Regions from separate parts of the Trichocoleus sp. FACHB-591 genome, predicted to be linked through region 4. Evidence: predicted binding sites of a transcription regulator. Region 4 holds the regulator's gene; each other region holds the start of a gene.
The links. Region 4 encodes NtcA, which controls nitrogen genes in cyanobacteria. Its sites were predicted from a motif close to TTTGTANNNNNNNNTACAAA; they were not measured.

Region 1 (4,224 bases), on a different contig from region 4:
AGGCATTGATGAACCCTTGAAATACACTCAAGGCAATAATCTGCCAAATCTGAACGGTGCCAGTCAGGGCTAGAGTTGCTAACGCCAGCGACTGGATCATTGCCAAAACTTGAGTAATCAACAGCGTGCGATGCCGATTCCAGCGATCGACAAATACACCAGCAAAGGGAGTCAACAAAAAGTTAGGAATTTGTTGAGCAAAACCCACGACCCCCAATAGCAAAGCAGAATTAGTCAGGTCATACACCAGCCAAATTGTCGCGGTCTGGGTCATCCAGGTGCCAATTAAAGACAAACCCTGACCTGCAAAAAATAGACGGTAGTTTCTTGACTCTAAAGCTCGAAAGATCGAGTTGAGTCTTCTGGTGTCCAGCCTCATGCTTGATTGTCCTAGTCTCTAACGCTGACTGCTTTACTCAAGCTACTAACTGGTTGTTCGCCAGAACTCTACCTACAGCCCAGTTCACAGCAAACTCAAGTGGAAATCAACCGTCGCTTCAACAGACTTCCAATCACAAACAAGACTCATATCCTGAAATGCTGCGTGGATTGAATCTAACTTTGACCAGAATCTGTTGGACCCATTTGGTAGAGGTCCTGGTACTCAGCGTATTGTTTTTATCTAAAAAATATTCTTTACCTAGGAAATATTGGCAATCATCTGGTCCAGTAAGTCTGAGAACTGCTGGCGCTCTGATGACGAAATTCCAACCAAGGCACTGTCCCGGATTTCCACTGCGATCGGAGGCAATACTTCATGTAACTGTTTGCCTGCATCTGTCAACCAAATTCGCCAGATTCGCCGATCCTGAGAGTCTCGTTCTCGCCGGATTAGCCCTCGCTCTTCCATGCGGTCTAGAACGCCAGTTAAAGTTCCACCCACTTGTTGCAATTTCTCGCTGATGCTGGAAGTTGCCAAGCCATCTTCTTCCCAAAGACAACACAGCACCACCCAGTGAAAGGGAGTCAACCCCAGAGGTTCTAGGCGTTCTTGAAACTTGCGGCTCAAGAGTTGAGAGAGTAATTTGATGCGATAGCCCAGGCCGTGGGGAGCCAATACTTCCTGCCATTCCTTAGGTAACTTTTGCTTGGCAGGGGAAGAGGTCATTGCAGCTCCAAGTGGCATTACTTAGCACGCTTATTATTTTAATGGAGGGAGTTCTATTTTGAGTATTTAGCAGCACATATCTCTAAAAAACAGCCCCCAGAGGTCGTTGGGGGCCAGCTCCTAAAGGAGTGATGAGGTAACACTTAGTACAAATGTATTGATAATCTAGTATTTTGTCAACTGTCTCAGCGAATCCTAGGATTTATAGTTTTGGCTTAGGTGAAACAAGCAGTCTGAATCAGTGCGATCGCCTCTAGAGAGCTTAACTGCAAAATTAACCACCCCAAAAGGTGAACCAAATACGAAATTGTTACATCGGATACAGAACGAACTGCCCTGAAATTGGTGCAATCATTTTTACTTCCTAACCAAGATCTTTAAGTCTTTCTAGTTAGGCGTCCGGCTCTTGGAGCGGCGCAATTGTCGATTCTTTCTCGCAGTCTGCTCGTAGCAAAGTTGAGGGTGGCTTTGCTCACAGTCAGGCTGTACTTTCCGGTGCGAGTTCACTGCCTTAGTTCACAAAGGAATCATTCACTGGCAATGTCAAAACTAATGCTCACCAAGAAGTCGCGGGGCAGACATAGACAGCTGTCCTTACCGAAAGCGACCAAGTGGTTTTCTCCTAACTGGTACGCCAAAATGCTCTCGCCGAGCTGGCAAGCCTGCATTCCTTTAGCCCTCGTCATTGTGCTGGCTTGGGGCTACGCGGGTGTCGCTCAAACCGCTCCTAACTTGACAGATGTAGCGAAGGCCACGTCTGACTTAAAAGTGGGCTTAGACACCATGTGGGTGATGGTAGCCGCAATGCTGGTGTTCTTTATGAATGCTGGCTTCTGCATGCTAGAAACTGGCTTCTGTCGCCAGAAAAATGCGGTTAACGTTTTGGCTAAAAACTTAATCGTTTTCGCTATGTCTACCATTGCTTTTTGGGTCGCGGGCTTCGGCTTGATGTTTGGTGGTGGTAGCGAGTTTATTGGTACCGATGGCGTCTTTTTCCTCTCTGGTGTTGACAACAGCCCAGCCACCCTGGATGCCTACCAAGGAGCCTATGGTTCGCTGAACTGGGCAGGTGTCCCGCTGTTGGCAAAGTTCTTCTTCCAACTTGCCTTTGCGGGTACTGCTGCCACTATCGTTTCCGGTGCGGTGGCAGAACGAATCAAGTTTGTTGACTTTCTAATCTTCAGCTTGTTGCTAGTCGGGGTTGCTTACCCACTGACAGGACACTGGATTTGGGGCGGTGGCTGGCTTGCAGACCTGGGTTTCTGGGACTTTGCAGGCTCAACGGTGGTTCATGCTGTGGGTGGTTGGGCTGCCCTGCTGGGTGCGGCGATCTTGGGACCCCGCATTGGCAAGTACAACGAAGACGGCAGCTCCAATGCCATGCCAGGACATAACATTGCGATCGCCACTCTGGGTTGTTTAATTCTCTGGCTAGGTTGGTTTGGCTTTAACCCAGGCTCCACCATGAGCATCACCTGGCAAATTGGCCACATTGCCATGACCACCAATCTTGCGGCTGCTTTTGGTGGTTTGGCTGCGACCATCACCGCCTGGTTCGTCTTAGGCAAGCCTGATCTCTCAATGGTGATCAACGGCATCCTGGCAGGATTAGTGGCAGTCACAGCTTCTTGCGCCTTTATTCCAGTTTGGGCTTCTGCCATCATCGGCACGATCGGTGGAGTGATGGTTGTATTTGCCGTTCTCTGGATCGACCGTCTAAAAATTGATGACCCTGTAGGCGCAATCTCGGTTCACTTAGTCAACGGTGTTTGGGGCACGATCGCCGTGGGTCTGTTTGCCGTTGGTCCCAATGTCAAGGTGGGTCAAGATATCCTCTACACTGCTGGTCCTAGCACAGGTTTCTTACTGGGCGGCGGGCTGAATCAACTAGGCCTGCAACTCTTAGGCACAGCTGCTATTGCCCTAACTATCGGAATTCTCTCCGCTATCTTCTGGTTCGCGCTTAAGGCAACCTTAGGCATTCGCGTCTCGCCAGAAGAAGAACTCAAGGGTCTGGATATTGGTGAGCACGGTATGGAAGCGTACAGTGGATTCCTCAAAGATGCGGGCGGCATGACTGGTAGCACCATTCGCTGAGATTGAGCTTTCTAAATTTAGCTAACTTATTGGTTGCTAAATCAGCTTAGTTATACCTTCTGTCAAGAGCTTAGAGCTGCTAAAGGTGAGCCTTAGCAGCTCTTTTCTATGGAGTTCTCTTGATGAAAAATACCGCGATCGCGATCTTCAAGAAACAGAGGTAGACAACTTTTGGCTGTCAGGAGTAAATTGTCACCACGATATAAATTGCTACTGAATCTTCACTAATTATTTGCCACAGAAGATTTTTGTATACCTTGATACAGAACTGACTCATCAAAAATTGGTGCAATCAAATTCATTTCTCTTGACGTGGAAGGGCTAACACAAGTGTTGAAGAAAGGTTTGATGATCGGAGCGATCGCTCTGTGGCTTCTGAGTGGTCCCTTAATGGGAACGGCTCTAGCCCAGGAAGCGGACGCAAATCCTATTGATACAGGCGACACAGCCTTCGTGCTCGTTTCGTCAGCATTAGTATTATTGATGACTCCAGGCTTAGCCTTCTTCTACGGAGGATTGGTGCGATCGCGCAACGTGCTCAATACCATGATGATGAGCTTGATCCTCATGGGCGTTGTCGGCGTCACCTGGGTTCTTTGGGGCTACAGCCTTGCCTTTGCTCCTACCTCCATCACCCCTGGAGCTGAGCCTGCATTTACAGCAAATCCCATCATTGGTAGCCTGAATTGGCTATTTTTGAATGGCGTGGGCACAGACCCCGACCCTGTGGGTTATGCCACCACCATTCCGCACCAACTCTTCATGGCCTATCAGATGATGTTTGCCATCATCACGCCCGCTCTAATTTCTGGTGCGATCGTGGAGCGGATGAGCTTCAAGGCTTACTTCTGGTTCGTGACGCTGTGGTCTACCCTGATCTACTCACCCCTCGCTCATTGGGTCTGGGGTAAGGGTTGGATTGGTGCGATGGGAGCACTTGACTTTGCTGGTGGCACGGTCGTCCACATCAGCTCTGGTGTCTCTGCGCTTGTCGCGGTTTGGGTGCTCGGTCCTCGGAA
Region 2 (4,224 bases), on a different contig from region 4:
ACGCAGAGTGGTTGCACCCGCTTCAATCAGGGCGCGTAGAACTTCTGGGCTACTAGTGGCGGGGCCAATCGTTGCGACGATTTTTGTCCGACGCGGAGAGTTACGCAGTTGCATGGATTCCAAGAAGGTAAAAATAGACTGAAGGAGACCCTACCGCTGATGTCCTCAGGATACTGGCTTAGCGGTGACTTGCTGCACTTTCCAGCCTAGGCATGGAATGAAATCCCGAAGTGAGGTGCAACAAGAAAATAACTCTAAACTATCAATAGTCGCATGCGTTGATAGCAAAGAGTTAACGGTTGAGAAAAATGCTGTTGCCTCTTGGCAAGGCGGCAACAGGGATACTACCACGTTTGGCTAGTCCCTTTTGCAAAACCTGCAAGGGCAAGCGACAGAATCTTTAGGTGCCTTCAGTCTTTATGGTGCGTTCCATCGGGTTTAGTAGGTTAGCTGTTCGGTGCGCTAAAAATACTAATTTGCAAAACCCACCCTGTTTTAATTTTTACCTAACGAAAATTGGCTGGATTGAGGCGAGGATTGTTGCGAGTAGACATACCTTGACCTAGCTTGCTGCCTGTTCCACCATCAGCGGGATCAAGGAAGGGCCGCAAGTTGATGTTGCTAGAGCGCTCCTGCCGCCTGCCTAGAAGCGAGACACCTAAGTTCGCCAATTCGTCCAGCTTGTCACCCCCTCGGCTACTGCCGCTTATAGAACTATTGCCTACACGACTACTACCTACAAACGTATTAGCTGCTTGAGTTTGTTGGCCGCTGTCAGCAATCGTCAAGTTTTGGAAGACGCGATCGCGAGTCGTCAGCGGGTCTTGATTTGGCGGGACTGTCAGAACGATGCGACAAGTTGAATTTTTCTCGGTGGTAACACAAACTGTGTTGTAGTTATTTTCCACCGCTGTTCGCATTTCCTGTAGGCCATCAGGACGGTAGAGCTCTAAGCGACGGCTGATTTCTTGACAACGAGCTTGAGGAGTCCAACCACCGCCTAGTTGGCTGGGTGTCGCCCAGGGATAAGATTCGCTAGGACGGCTCTCTGGGTGATAAACCACCGTGTACTGGCCGTTGAGCATTTCACAAGTAAAGCGGGGTCTATTTGCCACGCTAGTTTGAGTAGAGCCGCTACTTGGGTTTGTCGTAGGTGTGGACTCCGAATTTTCAGGCTCTGTTTGTACTTGAATATCCTTTGATGCTGATCCGGAACTGGTAGGTGTGGCAGCGATCGCACTACCAGTCATCCCTGCGAACAACCCACCACCTAAGAACACCACAGCTCCTGTAGCCAAACTTGTAGCCTTAAAAGTAAGAAACGTTAGCTTGAAACGACCTTGAGAATTACCTTGAGATTGCAATAACACCATAATCAAAGCCTCTTCAGAGTGAATGACAACTAATCACCGCAACACCACCCCTGATGTAACAAAGTCCTGATGCACCTGATGCGACAGAGCACTCCTACAACCCTGATAACATTCAGACCTAGCATTTACATCGGAAGATCCGCCGACCTAGGAGGGTGATTTCACCGAGGCTTCATTGAAGTTGGGTTTCTGCTGAAGTGTTTAAAGCTGAGGTTGTCAGGCAACGTCCGTGAACTTCTGAGGTTAAATTGCTCTTGTTACTCTAAAATTGGCTCAAATTATTTAATTTGACGCTACTGTTAGCGCAGCTCTGATTAGATGAGCTAGTTTCACAAAACTTTATTATTAGGCATTCGTATCGTATACTACGCGAGGATGACCAACAAGGAGTATTGATAACGATGTCGGAGGCAGTAAAGCCCCTGACAGTGCCGAAGGAGTTAATGGGTCCTCCGGGTCAATTTAACCCGACGCTGCTAATGTTCCTGGCAGCGGTAGCCATAGAAATCCTGTCGATACTGGGTTACTGGTGTTGGGAATGGCTTGACTGGTGCTGCTTTAGCATGACTGTCATTGCTCTACATATGGTGGGAACTGTGATTCATGATGCATCCCACAATGTGGCACATCGCAATCGCATCATCAATGCCGTCATGGGACATGGCAGTGCCTTAATGCTGGGTTTTTCTTTCCCAGTCTTCACGCGCGTGCACATGCAGCACCATGCCAATGTGAATGATCCAGACAACGACCCCGATCACTTTGTTTCGACCGGGGGGCCGCTCTGGTTTATTGCGGCTCGTTTCATGTACCACGAAATTTTCTTTTTCCGCCGTCGGCTATGGCGGAAGTCCGAGTTATTGGAGTGGTTTCTCGCTCGCCTAGCCGTCGGTGCTCTAATTTACACAGCCTGCCAGCACGACTTTCTGGGCTACATTTTCAATTTTTGGTTTGTGCCTCTGGCAGTTGTAGGCTTAGCTCTGGGCTTATTCTTTGACTATTTGCCCCACCGACCTTTTCAGGAGCGCGATCGCTGGAAGAACGCTAGAGTCTACCCCAACCGGATTCTGAACCTGCTGATTATGGGTCAGAACTACCATCTGATCCATCATCTGTGGCCTTCTATTCCCTGGTACAACTATCAGCCTGCTTACTATGCCACTCAGCCTTTGTTAGACGCTAAGGGTTGCCACCAATCGCTGGGTTTATCAGAGACTAAAGACTTTTGGCACTTTGTGTACGATGTCTTCCTAGGCATTCGTTTTCATCGCCCGCGATCGCTGGAGTCTTCAGAGGTAAACACTCCTATAAGCCAAGCTAGCCCAGCCAACAGTAGCTTAGAGGTAGCTCAGGGCTTGGAAGTTCACAGTTAACCAGTCCAGTTAAACCCGGCTTAAACCACTAAAAAAGGGAGCAAGACTTAACTCTGCTCCCTTTTTTAGTGATTGAACTTAGTTAACGATGAGACTTAACGACGGGCGCTGCCAAGCCTGTTTGAGCCAAGATCCAATCGGGTCTTAAGCTCTTGGCTTGACGCAGATAGGGGTGATAGATTTCGACGTGTGGATTCGGAGTGTTGAAATGAATCAGGAAGCGAATGCAACGCTCTAAACTGCCTTCAACGTGCATTTGTTGCACATCTAGCAAAGGAACGTTCTGCCAACGGGGACGATCACGCGCTACTGAAGCCGGAAAGATGGCGTCCAAGTCGCGGGTAACTGAGAACGTCGCACTGATAATTTCTTCTGGATCGAGTTGATTATGAGCTTCTAGCTCATCTAACAGCTCAGCGACTGCTTCTCGAATTGCCTCAGCCGTATTTTCTGAGGCAGTTGTTGCACCACGAATTGCCCGAACTCTCCATTCCACGCCATCATCCTCCGTCATGTGATTAAACTAAGGTTCATCAAGTTGAATTTTTATGGCTCAGATTATCTAACCTGAGCGATCGCAACGATAACTGAAAATCTTGACAATGCGAGCCAATGTTAACAAAATCTAGGATTTTCAAGGCTTTAAATTGTCAATTGTGGGCAAGTGGTTCGCTAAGGTCGGTAAAGCCACAGAGGTAGACCACTGGTAGACAATTCAAACTCCATCCAATCGAGACCAGTCCTGACTCCTGAGCGAGTTTGACTAGTACTAGGAACAACACGACTCCAGAAGGGTTTGCGTTCTTCCAAGTTATAACAGCGGGTTTTTTCTGGATCGAGACCTGCAAGTTCTGCCGCCCAGCGACGAGCATCTTCTTCGGTGCCTAAGCGATCTACAAGCCCTAGTTCTTGGGCTTGCTCACCTGTGAAAACTCTCCCATCTGCAAAGCTTTTAACTGTATCCACCGCTAATTTGCGGGCATCAGCAACAGTCTGCACAAACTGTAGGTAGCTTGTGTCAATCAACGATTGCAAAATATGGGCTTCCGGCTCTGTCAGCTCTCGGTCAAAAGCCAAAATATCTTTGTAGGGACCAGATTTAATTACTTTGAAGGAAACGCCTACTTTTTCTAGAAGACGTTCTAAGTTATTGCCCCGCAGAATTACCCCAATGCTGCCAGTGATGGTACCCGGATTGGCGACAATGTAATTTGCGCCCATGCCGATGTAAACGCCACCTGATGCAGAAATATTGCCGAAGCTGGCAACAATTTTGATTTTTTCGCTCAGGCGTTTGAGGGCGCTGTAGATTTCTTGGGAGTCTCCGACAGTGCCACCAGGGCTATCAATTCGTAGGAGCAGAGCGGGAAATTCTCTTTCTTCTACGGTTTTGAGAGCTTCTAAAACTCGCTTGCGTGTCGCTCCTGCGATCGCCCCTGAGACTTCAATGCGAGCAATTTGTTTTCGAGACCGAGGCT
Region 3 (4,224 bases), on a different contig from region 4:
AAAGCCAGCGTTACTGGGTTAAGGCTCTGAGAAAACGCTGAAGTTCTGTCATAAAGCCTGTTTTAGGAGCTGGGGTAGGATCTTCAGGATTTCCAGTAGATTGGGCTAAAATTCGGTCGATTTCGTCGCCAGCGGGCTTGGTGTCAACTTCGGCAATTAGTTTGTAGTCGTCCTCTAATTCTAGCCAAACCTGCCAAGGGCCGGGATAGCAACGCAGCAAGGCTCCATTTTCCAAAGGGCGGAGATAATAACAAACCTCGAAAGTGCTAAGGAACCGAGTGCGTAGCTGCCGCCCCGCATAGCCTAAGCCAACGGTGGCAATGTCTTCCAGAACCGGATTTAAGAGAACAAAGGGGCGTTCTCTGGCTTCATCAGCCATTTTTTGCACCTCAGCCACTTCTACAGAAGTTGGGGCGACCATGAGAAAGGCTTGGTCTTCTGGTAGCATCTTGCCCTTCAGTTCACCAATCCCTCGAATCTCAAAAGGCTTCTCCCCCCAGTCCCGCCGTGCCAGAGCCGCCGCACCAGCATCGGGGAAAAAAACTTTGAAGTTGGCTCCCAAATCTTCAAAAATACTCAAAAACTGCTCGGCGATCGGCATAGGTTTGAGTTCAGGGAAATTGAGTTCTACCTGTATCCGGCAAACACCAGCGTCTAGCGCTGCCTGGGTTGCAGTTTTGGCTTGCTCGATCGCGTCTTCAAGGTTTTTGGGAAGTTCAGCCATTGTTCAGTCAGGTTCTTGAGGGCTTATGGGTGCCGAGGAAGATCACTAGCCTGCTAGGAGCGGCTCCCTACTAATTGTACGGGCATGAGTCGCTCTAGAACCTGCTGGAACACGGTGGCTGTCCAATCAATATCTGCGACTGTAGTATCTCGGCCTAACGTGAACCGGATGCCGCCTTTCGCCAAGCGATCGCTATATCCCATTGCCAGCAAAATCGGACTGGGAGTTGTTTTGCCACTATGACAGGCAGAACCTGCACTAATCGCAATCCCCGCCAGATTCATTTGGCGCACCAAGGTTTTGCCATTTAGGGTTTCGCTATCGGTAGCCTGAAGACAAACGCTGACATGGTGCGGTAAGCGATTCCAGCGATCGCCCGTGACAGTTACGCCTGGAATCGCTAGTAATTGATCAAACAAGCGATCGCGCAGCCGAATTAAGCGGGGCGTTTCGGTGGCTAGTTCCGCGATCGCCAGTTCTGCCGCTATGCCAAACCCTGCGATCGCAGGTACGGCCTGAGTCCCAGAACGCAGCTTAAACTCTTGCCCACCACCACCGATCAGGGGCACCAACTCCACCCCAGGTCGCACATACAAAGCCCCAGATCCTTGCGGTCCATACAGCTTGTGGCTGGACAACGAGAGCAAATCTACCGGAAGCTGCTGCACATCTAGCTGCAAACGGCCTGCGACCTGCACGGCATCAGTATGAAACAATGCACCATGATTATGAGCAATTTCACTGAGCACCTGGATGGGCTGCAAGGTACCAATTTCGCTCTGCCCGTGGATCACTGAAACTAAAACCGTATTACTTTGCAAGGCATGGCGTAAATCCTGAGGATTCACCCGCCCCTGAGCATCCACAGGTAAGCGAGTTACTTCCCATCCCCACTGCTCCAGCAAACGCACAGGCTCGGCGATCGCCGAGTGCTCCACGCTAGAAATAATCACATGTTGGGGCGTGGTATACTGCCGCGCCACTCCCAGAATCGCCAAATTATCAGATTCGGTGCCGCCCGACGTAAACACGATCGCCTCAGAGGGAGCATTGAGCAAGCTAGCCACCTGAATGCGAGCCCGTTCTACCAACGTTGCGGCCCGACTGCCCCACTCATGCAAGCTGGAAGGATTGCCCCACTGCGCCGTCAAAGCCTGCTGCATGGCAGCGATCGCTTCGGCACGAGGGGGAGTTGTCGCACTGTAATCCAGATAGATTTGCATGAGTAGTCGCGTTCTAAAGCTTTAAATCAAGGCATTGCTTTCTTCCAGCATACCTTTCAATCCCAAGCGTACCGATTCAGTCAAGATGTCCCGCCTTTGGTTTAGGATTGGGAGCCCTTTGAAGCAATTAATTGTATCCCTAACGACAGAAAGAATTAAAGTTAGCTGCCCCTTGGGGTAGAACGAACCAGCGTATCTAATTCGCTTTTAGGCTGAGGAACTTCCAACTATTGCTGCATAGGATGATCGCAAGTCTCAGTATGAAAACGGAGCTTATTAAGCAAATGGCACCAGAACAACAGCAAGAGCAAAACCTACCTCAAGAAGCTCAGCAACTCCCCGAATCAGCCCAAAAGATCTTCCAAGCTGCAATGCGAAGTGCTCAGTCTGATGGTCTGTCTCAAGAGGGAGCGATGAACGTCGCTTGGACCACAGTCAAGCATGATTACATTCAAGGCAGCGACGGTAAGTGGCAGCGCAAGCCAGAAGACGACCACCGATACAAGTCAACGGTCGTCAGCGGCAACTAAAAGTGTGGCTCTGGAGTGACTACAAGACGCACAGCTAAATTCATTTCAGCATCCGAGATTACCTTTAACCCCTCACAGAACGTGCTAGGGGTTATTTTTGATTCTTGTCTGAGACTAAGACGATTGATTTCGAGACATTACCACTCAAGTTGCAGGTGGAGCCGAGATAATGGAAACCAACGCGATCCTAGAAATCCGTGTACAGAATTTGCTCCTGAAACTGGAAGACATGGAGCGGAGGCAAGACTCTACCGTTAAAGCCATTTTTCAGCTTTATGAAGCAGTGCGCTGGCTGAACGCAGGCAATCACGAACGAGTCGCTAGTGAGCTGGAAGACGCCATTAGGACGTTACAGGAAGCTGCGAAGAAACCTCATTAGCGGCTAATGGTAATGATGCTATGGGCTAGGGCAACCTCTAGACATGCATCCCTCATTGCCGTCAGGAGCGCTATTTTGCTTTTTCCGGTTTCCTTGCGATCGCGTTTTTACCTCAGTCTACTGCTAATTTTAAGCCTAACTGCTTGCCAACAAGTGCAGTCTCAGCCACAGCAATCTGCACCTGCACCCCTGCCCCAAGATCCGTTAGTTCAGGCTTACTTCAATCACGAACCTGCTGCCAAATACACCGAGCCTTACCGCCAGCAAACTCGCCCTGGCGATAACCTAGAGCAGCAAATTATTGACGCGATCGCCTCAGCGCAATCTACCGTAGATGTTGCCGTTCAAGAGCTGCGGTTACCCAAGATTGCCCAAGCCTTGATCGATCGCCAAAAAGCAGGCGTAAAGGTAAGGGTGATTCTAGAAAACACCTATAGCCAACCTTGGAGCGCGATCACCGAAGCTGAACTAGAGAAGCTGCCCGAACGAGAGCGCAGCCGCTATGAGGAATACCAAAAGCTCGCAGACCAAGACCAGGACGGCAAACTTACCCCAGAGGAAATCAACCAAGGCGACACTTTAGTCATGTTGCGGCAAGCGCAGGTGCCTTGGATTGATGACACCGCCAACGGCTCTGCTGGCAGTGACTTGATGCACCATAAATTTGTCGTAGTGGATGGACAACGCCTAATCATCACTTCGGCCAATTTCACAACTAGTGATATTCATGGCGATTTCTCTCGCCCTGCCAGTCAAGGCAACGCCAACAACATGTTGCGGATTCCCAGCGCCGAATTAGCTAGCTTATTCACCCAAGAATTCAACACTATGTGGGGAGATGGCCCTGGAGGTAAGCCCGATAGCAAGTTTGGCCTACAAAAGCCCTATCGTTCTCCCCAAACAGTTGTGCTTGGCAGCACATCAGTTACAGTGCAGTTCTCGCCTACCAGTCCCTCCCGTCCCTGGAGTCAAAGTGGGAGCGGGCTAATTGGCAAAACCTTGGGTGCAGCTCAGCGATCGGTGAATCTGGCTTTGTTTGTGTTTTCCGAGCAGCGTTTAGCGAATGTCTTAGAAACTAATCATGAACGAGGTGTACAGGTACAGGCTGTCATCGATCCTAGTTTTGCCTACCGTTCCTATAGCGAAGCCTTAGACATGCTGGGCGTTGAACTCAAAGACAAGTGCCGAACCGAACCCAACAACCATCCCTGGCAAAACCCTATTAGTACAGTGGGGGCACCACGCCTGCCACCTGGAGATTTATTGCACAACAAGTTTGGCGTTGTTGATCAAGCCACTGTGATTATGGGGTCTCACAACTGGACTGATGCTGCCAATACAGGCAATGATGAAACATTAGTTGTGGTT
Region 4 (4,224 bases):
ACATCTGTCTCACCCGTTTTGCGGCTGACTGAGGCCACTCGTCCTGAAAATACGGGTTCTAATGATGCTCCGTTGGCCTGCTCGAAGGCTGTGCGGTTCTCTTGGGAAGACGCTTCATGAATGCTAGTCTGCATAGGCCCTACTCAATACTGGGAAGTAAAAACTGAGAAGTAGAAACAGGAAGTAAGAAACTTTGAGCCTGCGCAGGCAGGCCAAACGGTTGTAGTCACTCAAGGGCAACCACTACATCCCCATGATCTCATAGCCAGAATCAACATAGAGGATTTGCCCTGTCATACCGCTGGACAAATCACTGCATAGGAACGCCGCTGTATTGCCAACTTCTAGTTGAGTCACAGTGCGACGCAGGGGTGCCACTTCCTCCACATGATGAATCATGTCCAGAATTCCCCCAACCGCAGAGGAAGCGAGAGTTCTAATCGGGCCAGCAGAAATGCCGTTGACTCGAATATTGTGGGGTCCGAGTTCTGCCGCCAAGTATTTGACGCTCATTTCTAAGCCCGCTTTGGCAATGCCCATAACGTTATAGTTGGGCACCACGCGCACCCCGCCCAAGTAGGTCAATGTGACAATGCTGCCGCCTTCTGTCATCAGGGGTTTAGCGGCACCGCTGAGCTGAATCAACGAATAAGTGCTGATGTCTAAGGCTGTGGTAAATCCTGGCCGCGAAGTGTTGCTAAAGTGGCCAGATAAGTCATCTTTGTTGGCAAAGGCCAGACAGTGAACCAAGATATCTAGCTTGCCCCACTTCTCCTTCACAGTCTCAAAGGTGGACTGAATCTGAGCATCATCTTGCACATTGCAGGGCACAAACAAGCTGGGTTGTAGCGGTTCAACCAGTTCTGCTACTTTTTTTTCCATCTTGCCCCGCTCATCGGGCAGATAGGTAATCCCTAGGTTGGCACCCGCTTTATGGAGTTGTTGGGCAATTCCCCAAGCAATCGAGCGATTGTTAGCAATGCCTGTGACTAAGGCATTTTTTCCGGTCAGATCCAGCATGGCAATCTCTTCGTTAAGGGCAATTACGAGAATACTCAAAGATGGGGGCTTAAAGATATTGACATCGACTGTCGCTTGTAGGGTGATACGCTGCCTTGAGTCCTATCACAAGATATCTGTCTTTAGGGGGAGTAAGATAGGGTCTAAATAGACCGCTTACAGCTAAGATCCGTTCGTTTGTAGTCCTCGAAACAGCAGCCAAATTCTTCAGCCATTGGCGATCGCTGGCCGATTGTGTATCAAATAGAACAAAAAATGACTCTAGAGTAAGTTTAAGTGTTCTAAAGTCATCAATTGCTTACAGTTGGCTCACCTTCGTAAGGTTCATCTCCAGACGAGCGGCCCATGAAGGTTGGAGAAGGGCATCGAAAAGGTAAAAGGATATGGTAATGACGCAGGATAGGCCGTTAGCATCTGTGTTTCGTCAATTGGGAGGCGGAGCATTTCCTCCCGTGATTGAAACGTTTGATCGAGGCAAGACGATTTTCTTCCCCGGTGATCCAGCGGAGCGTGTCTACTTTTTGGTCCGAGGTGCGGTCAAACTGTCTCGCGTTTATGAAGCGGGCGAAGAAATCACCGTAGCCTTGCTGCGAGAAAATAGTGTCTTTGGGGTTCTCTCGCTGATTACAGGCAATCGTTCTGATCGCTTTTATCACGCAGTTGCTTTCACTCCGGCGGAATTGCTCTCGGTGCCCATTGAGCAAGTGGAAAAAGCCCTCAAGGATAACCCAGAGCTGTCGATGCTGATGTTGCAAGGGTTGTCTTCGCGCATCTTGCAGACTGAGATGATGATCGAAACCTTGGCCCACCGGGATATGGGATCACGCTTGGTCAGCTTCTTGCTCATCCTCTGTCGTGACTTTGGCGTTCCTGGCCCTGACGGGATCACAATTGACTTGAAATTGTCGCATCAGGCGATCGCAGAGGCGATTGGTTCCACACGGGTCACAGTCACGCGCCTACTCGGGGATCTGCGGCAGGAGAAGATGATTTCCATCCATAAGAAAAAAATTACGGTTCATAATCCCGTCGCCCTCAGTCAACAGTTCAGTTGATCTGCTATGGTTAACCTCTAGTAATAACAAGCGCTTACAGCGACTTGAATACAGCTCTCTGGTCTAGGAAGGTGCTTCATGGCACTCCTGCGAGGAAACAAAGAGAGCCGTGATGCTCTCCTGACGCTGAGGCAAGGCAGCCACTTTTGCGAGCTGGGTCTACTTGTTGTCGTCCTACAGGTGTGATGGCACACAAAACTTCCAGGGCATGAGATAGGCTGTATCTGAGTTGGGTGTGAGCCAAATGGCTTCCTGAGGGTAGATGACCAGCGGGTACATCTTAATTGTGGCAATCTTGGTGTTGGGGGGTGTGATCGCAACGGTGGGCGATCGCATCGGCACGCGCGTAGGCAAGGCTCGCCTCAGCTTGTTTAACTTGCGTCCCCGCAAAACCGCGGTCTTAGTGACGATTGTCACGGGTGGCATCATTTCTGCTTCTACACTCGCCATTTTGTTTGCTGTGAGCGATCAACTCCGGACTGGCGTTTTTGAATTGGGCAAAATTCAGAAAAACCTCTCTAGGGCGCGAGAAGATTTAGCAAAGACGCGGGTCCAAAAAAATCAAGTTGAGCAAGAGCTGACCCAAGCTCGCGCCGAGCAAGTTTCGGCCCAACAACGGCTGGATCGAATTAATTTGTTTCTTAAGGCCGCGATCGCCAAGCAAGCGACGACAGAAGCACAGCTAAATCGTACCCAAACCCAGCTAGGCCGAGTCGAGGCTGAAAGAGCCCGAACCGAAGCTCAGCTCGATCAAACTCAGAGCCAACTGAGCCGCGCGGAAGCAGAAAAGGATCGGATTGAAGATGCCAAAGACCGCACCGAAGCAGAACTAAACCGAACTCAAACGCAACTAAGCACTGTTTCTCAGCAAGCAACGGGACTCCGCTCCGAGATCGACCGACTGGATAGCGAGCGCCAAAACTTGATTAAAGAAACTAAAGATTTAGAGGTTCAACAGGCCAATCTAGAGAAAGCTGTCCAAACCTTGCAGCGGTACTACCAGTACTATCAAGCGCAGTATGAAACCTTACGCCAAGGCAACGTCGCTCTCTTCCGAGGACAAGTGTTGTCAGCAGGCATCGTGCGGATCGTTTCTCCCACAGGCGCTCAGCAAGCAATAGACCAGTTACTGCGAGAAGCAAATCGTAACGCTATCAAGTTGACCCGTCCTGGTACTGGTCAAGTCAGCGAGCAGATTATTCAAATCACCAGACCGGAAGTAGAACAACTGGTTGACCAAATTGAAGATGGTCGCGATTACGTCATTAGAATTCTCTCAGCGGGTAACTATGTGCTAGGAGAAAAGAGCGTTCAGGTGGTGGCGAGCGCTACGCTCAACCAAGTGGCATTTCTGTCTGGTGATGTCATTGCTGCCGCTTCAGTTGATCCATCTACCCTAACTGAAGCCGACATTCAAAAGCGGATCGAACTGTTGCTAGCCGCCACGGAGTTTCGAGCCAGAGGCGCGGGAGTACTCACGGAAGGAGTGCAGATCGCTGCGAATGGTCCTAGCGTCACGGCAATTTTGAGCTTTGCCGAGCAGTTGAAGCAGTATCGCCAGCCGCTGGATTTAAAGGTTGTAACCACGGGTGTGATCTACACAGCAGGTCCGCTGAAGGTGGAGTTGTTAGCGATTCAGAATGGCCAAGTGGTGCTGAGCACTAGTCGGGACATTCCTCAACCCAATCGTCCTATACCCAACAGCAGTCCATCTCCTCAACCCAACAATGCCACTCCTAATCCAAACAATCCAAACAACAGCGTGACTCAAGAGGACGCTAATTTTGAGTTTCAACATTCAGACCCTTACCCTGGAAAGGCCCCCAATTCCAAGCCGTCAGATTCCTCTCCCAGTCCCTTCGTCAGTCCTGACGATTTGTAACGGCAGCTCGTTACAATAAAGCAGAGTAACGCTGACAAGTTGAACTGTTTCCTCGCTCTGCTGGCAAATGATTAGAATTTCATGGTCTTAAATCCTCCCCCCAATCCTGATCAGCCGATCATCTTAGGCTTCGATCCTGGTCGCCACAAATGTGGTTTAGCTGCGATGGGAGTAGACCGGACGCTACATTACCACCAAGTTATTGCAGCGGATGAAGTGGTAGCTACGATTCAACAGCTCCAAAAACAGCTACCCATCTCGATCGTA

Region 1: H6F90_RS04625 (ammonium transporter) is a predicted target of NtcA. The motif match lies at 1,415-1,434, and genes of this name have one in related genera.
Region 2: crtR (beta-carotene hydroxylase) is a predicted target of NtcA. The motif match lies at 1,726-1,745, and genes of this name have one in related genera.
Region 3: H6F90_RS23225 (ChaB family protein) is a predicted target of NtcA. The motif match lies at 2,078-2,097, and genes of this name have one in related genera.

Annotation. Positions count from the first base shown of each region.
Region 1 is NZ_JACJPA010000029.1:136,484-140,707, forward strand. It holds gene H6F90_RS04615 (MFS transporter) at 1-379, opposite strand, end outside; gene H6F90_RS04620 (MarR family winged helix-turn-helix transcriptional regulator) at 641-1,108, opposite strand; gene H6F90_RS04625 (ammonium transporter) at 1,649-3,205, shown strand; gene H6F90_RS04630 (ammonium transporter) at 3,518-4,224, shown strand, end outside.
Region 2 is NZ_JACJPA010000078.1:138,241-142,464, reverse strand. It holds gene pyk (pyruvate kinase) at 1-114, opposite strand, end outside; gene H6F90_RS14135 (COP23 domain-containing protein) at 507-1,373, opposite strand; gene crtR (beta-carotene hydroxylase) at 1,775-2,746, shown strand; gene aroH (chorismate mutase) at 2,829-3,260, opposite strand; gene sppA (signal peptide peptidase SppA) at 3,419-4,224, opposite strand, start outside.
Region 3 is NZ_JACJPA010000109.1:78,788-83,011, forward strand. It holds gene H6F90_RS23215 (DUF1995 family protein) at 11-724, opposite strand; gene H6F90_RS23220 (cysteine desulfurase family protein) at 778-1,947, opposite strand; gene H6F90_RS23225 (ChaB family protein) at 2,208-2,477, shown strand; gene H6F90_RS23230 (hypothetical protein) at 2,647-2,856, shown strand; gene H6F90_RS23235 (phospholipase D-like domain-containing protein) at 2,932-4,224, shown strand, end outside.
Region 4 is NZ_JACJPA010000110.1:94,566-98,789, reverse strand. It holds gene hisB (imidazoleglycerol-phosphate dehydratase HisB) at 1-134, opposite strand, end outside; gene fabI (enoyl-ACP reductase FabI) at 244-1,020, opposite strand; gene ntcA (global nitrogen regulator NtcA) at 1,404-2,075, shown strand; gene H6F90_RS23860 (DUF3084 domain-containing protein) at 2,338-3,957, shown strand; gene H6F90_RS23855 (pre-16S rRNA-processing nuclease YqgF) at 4,039-4,224, shown strand, end outside.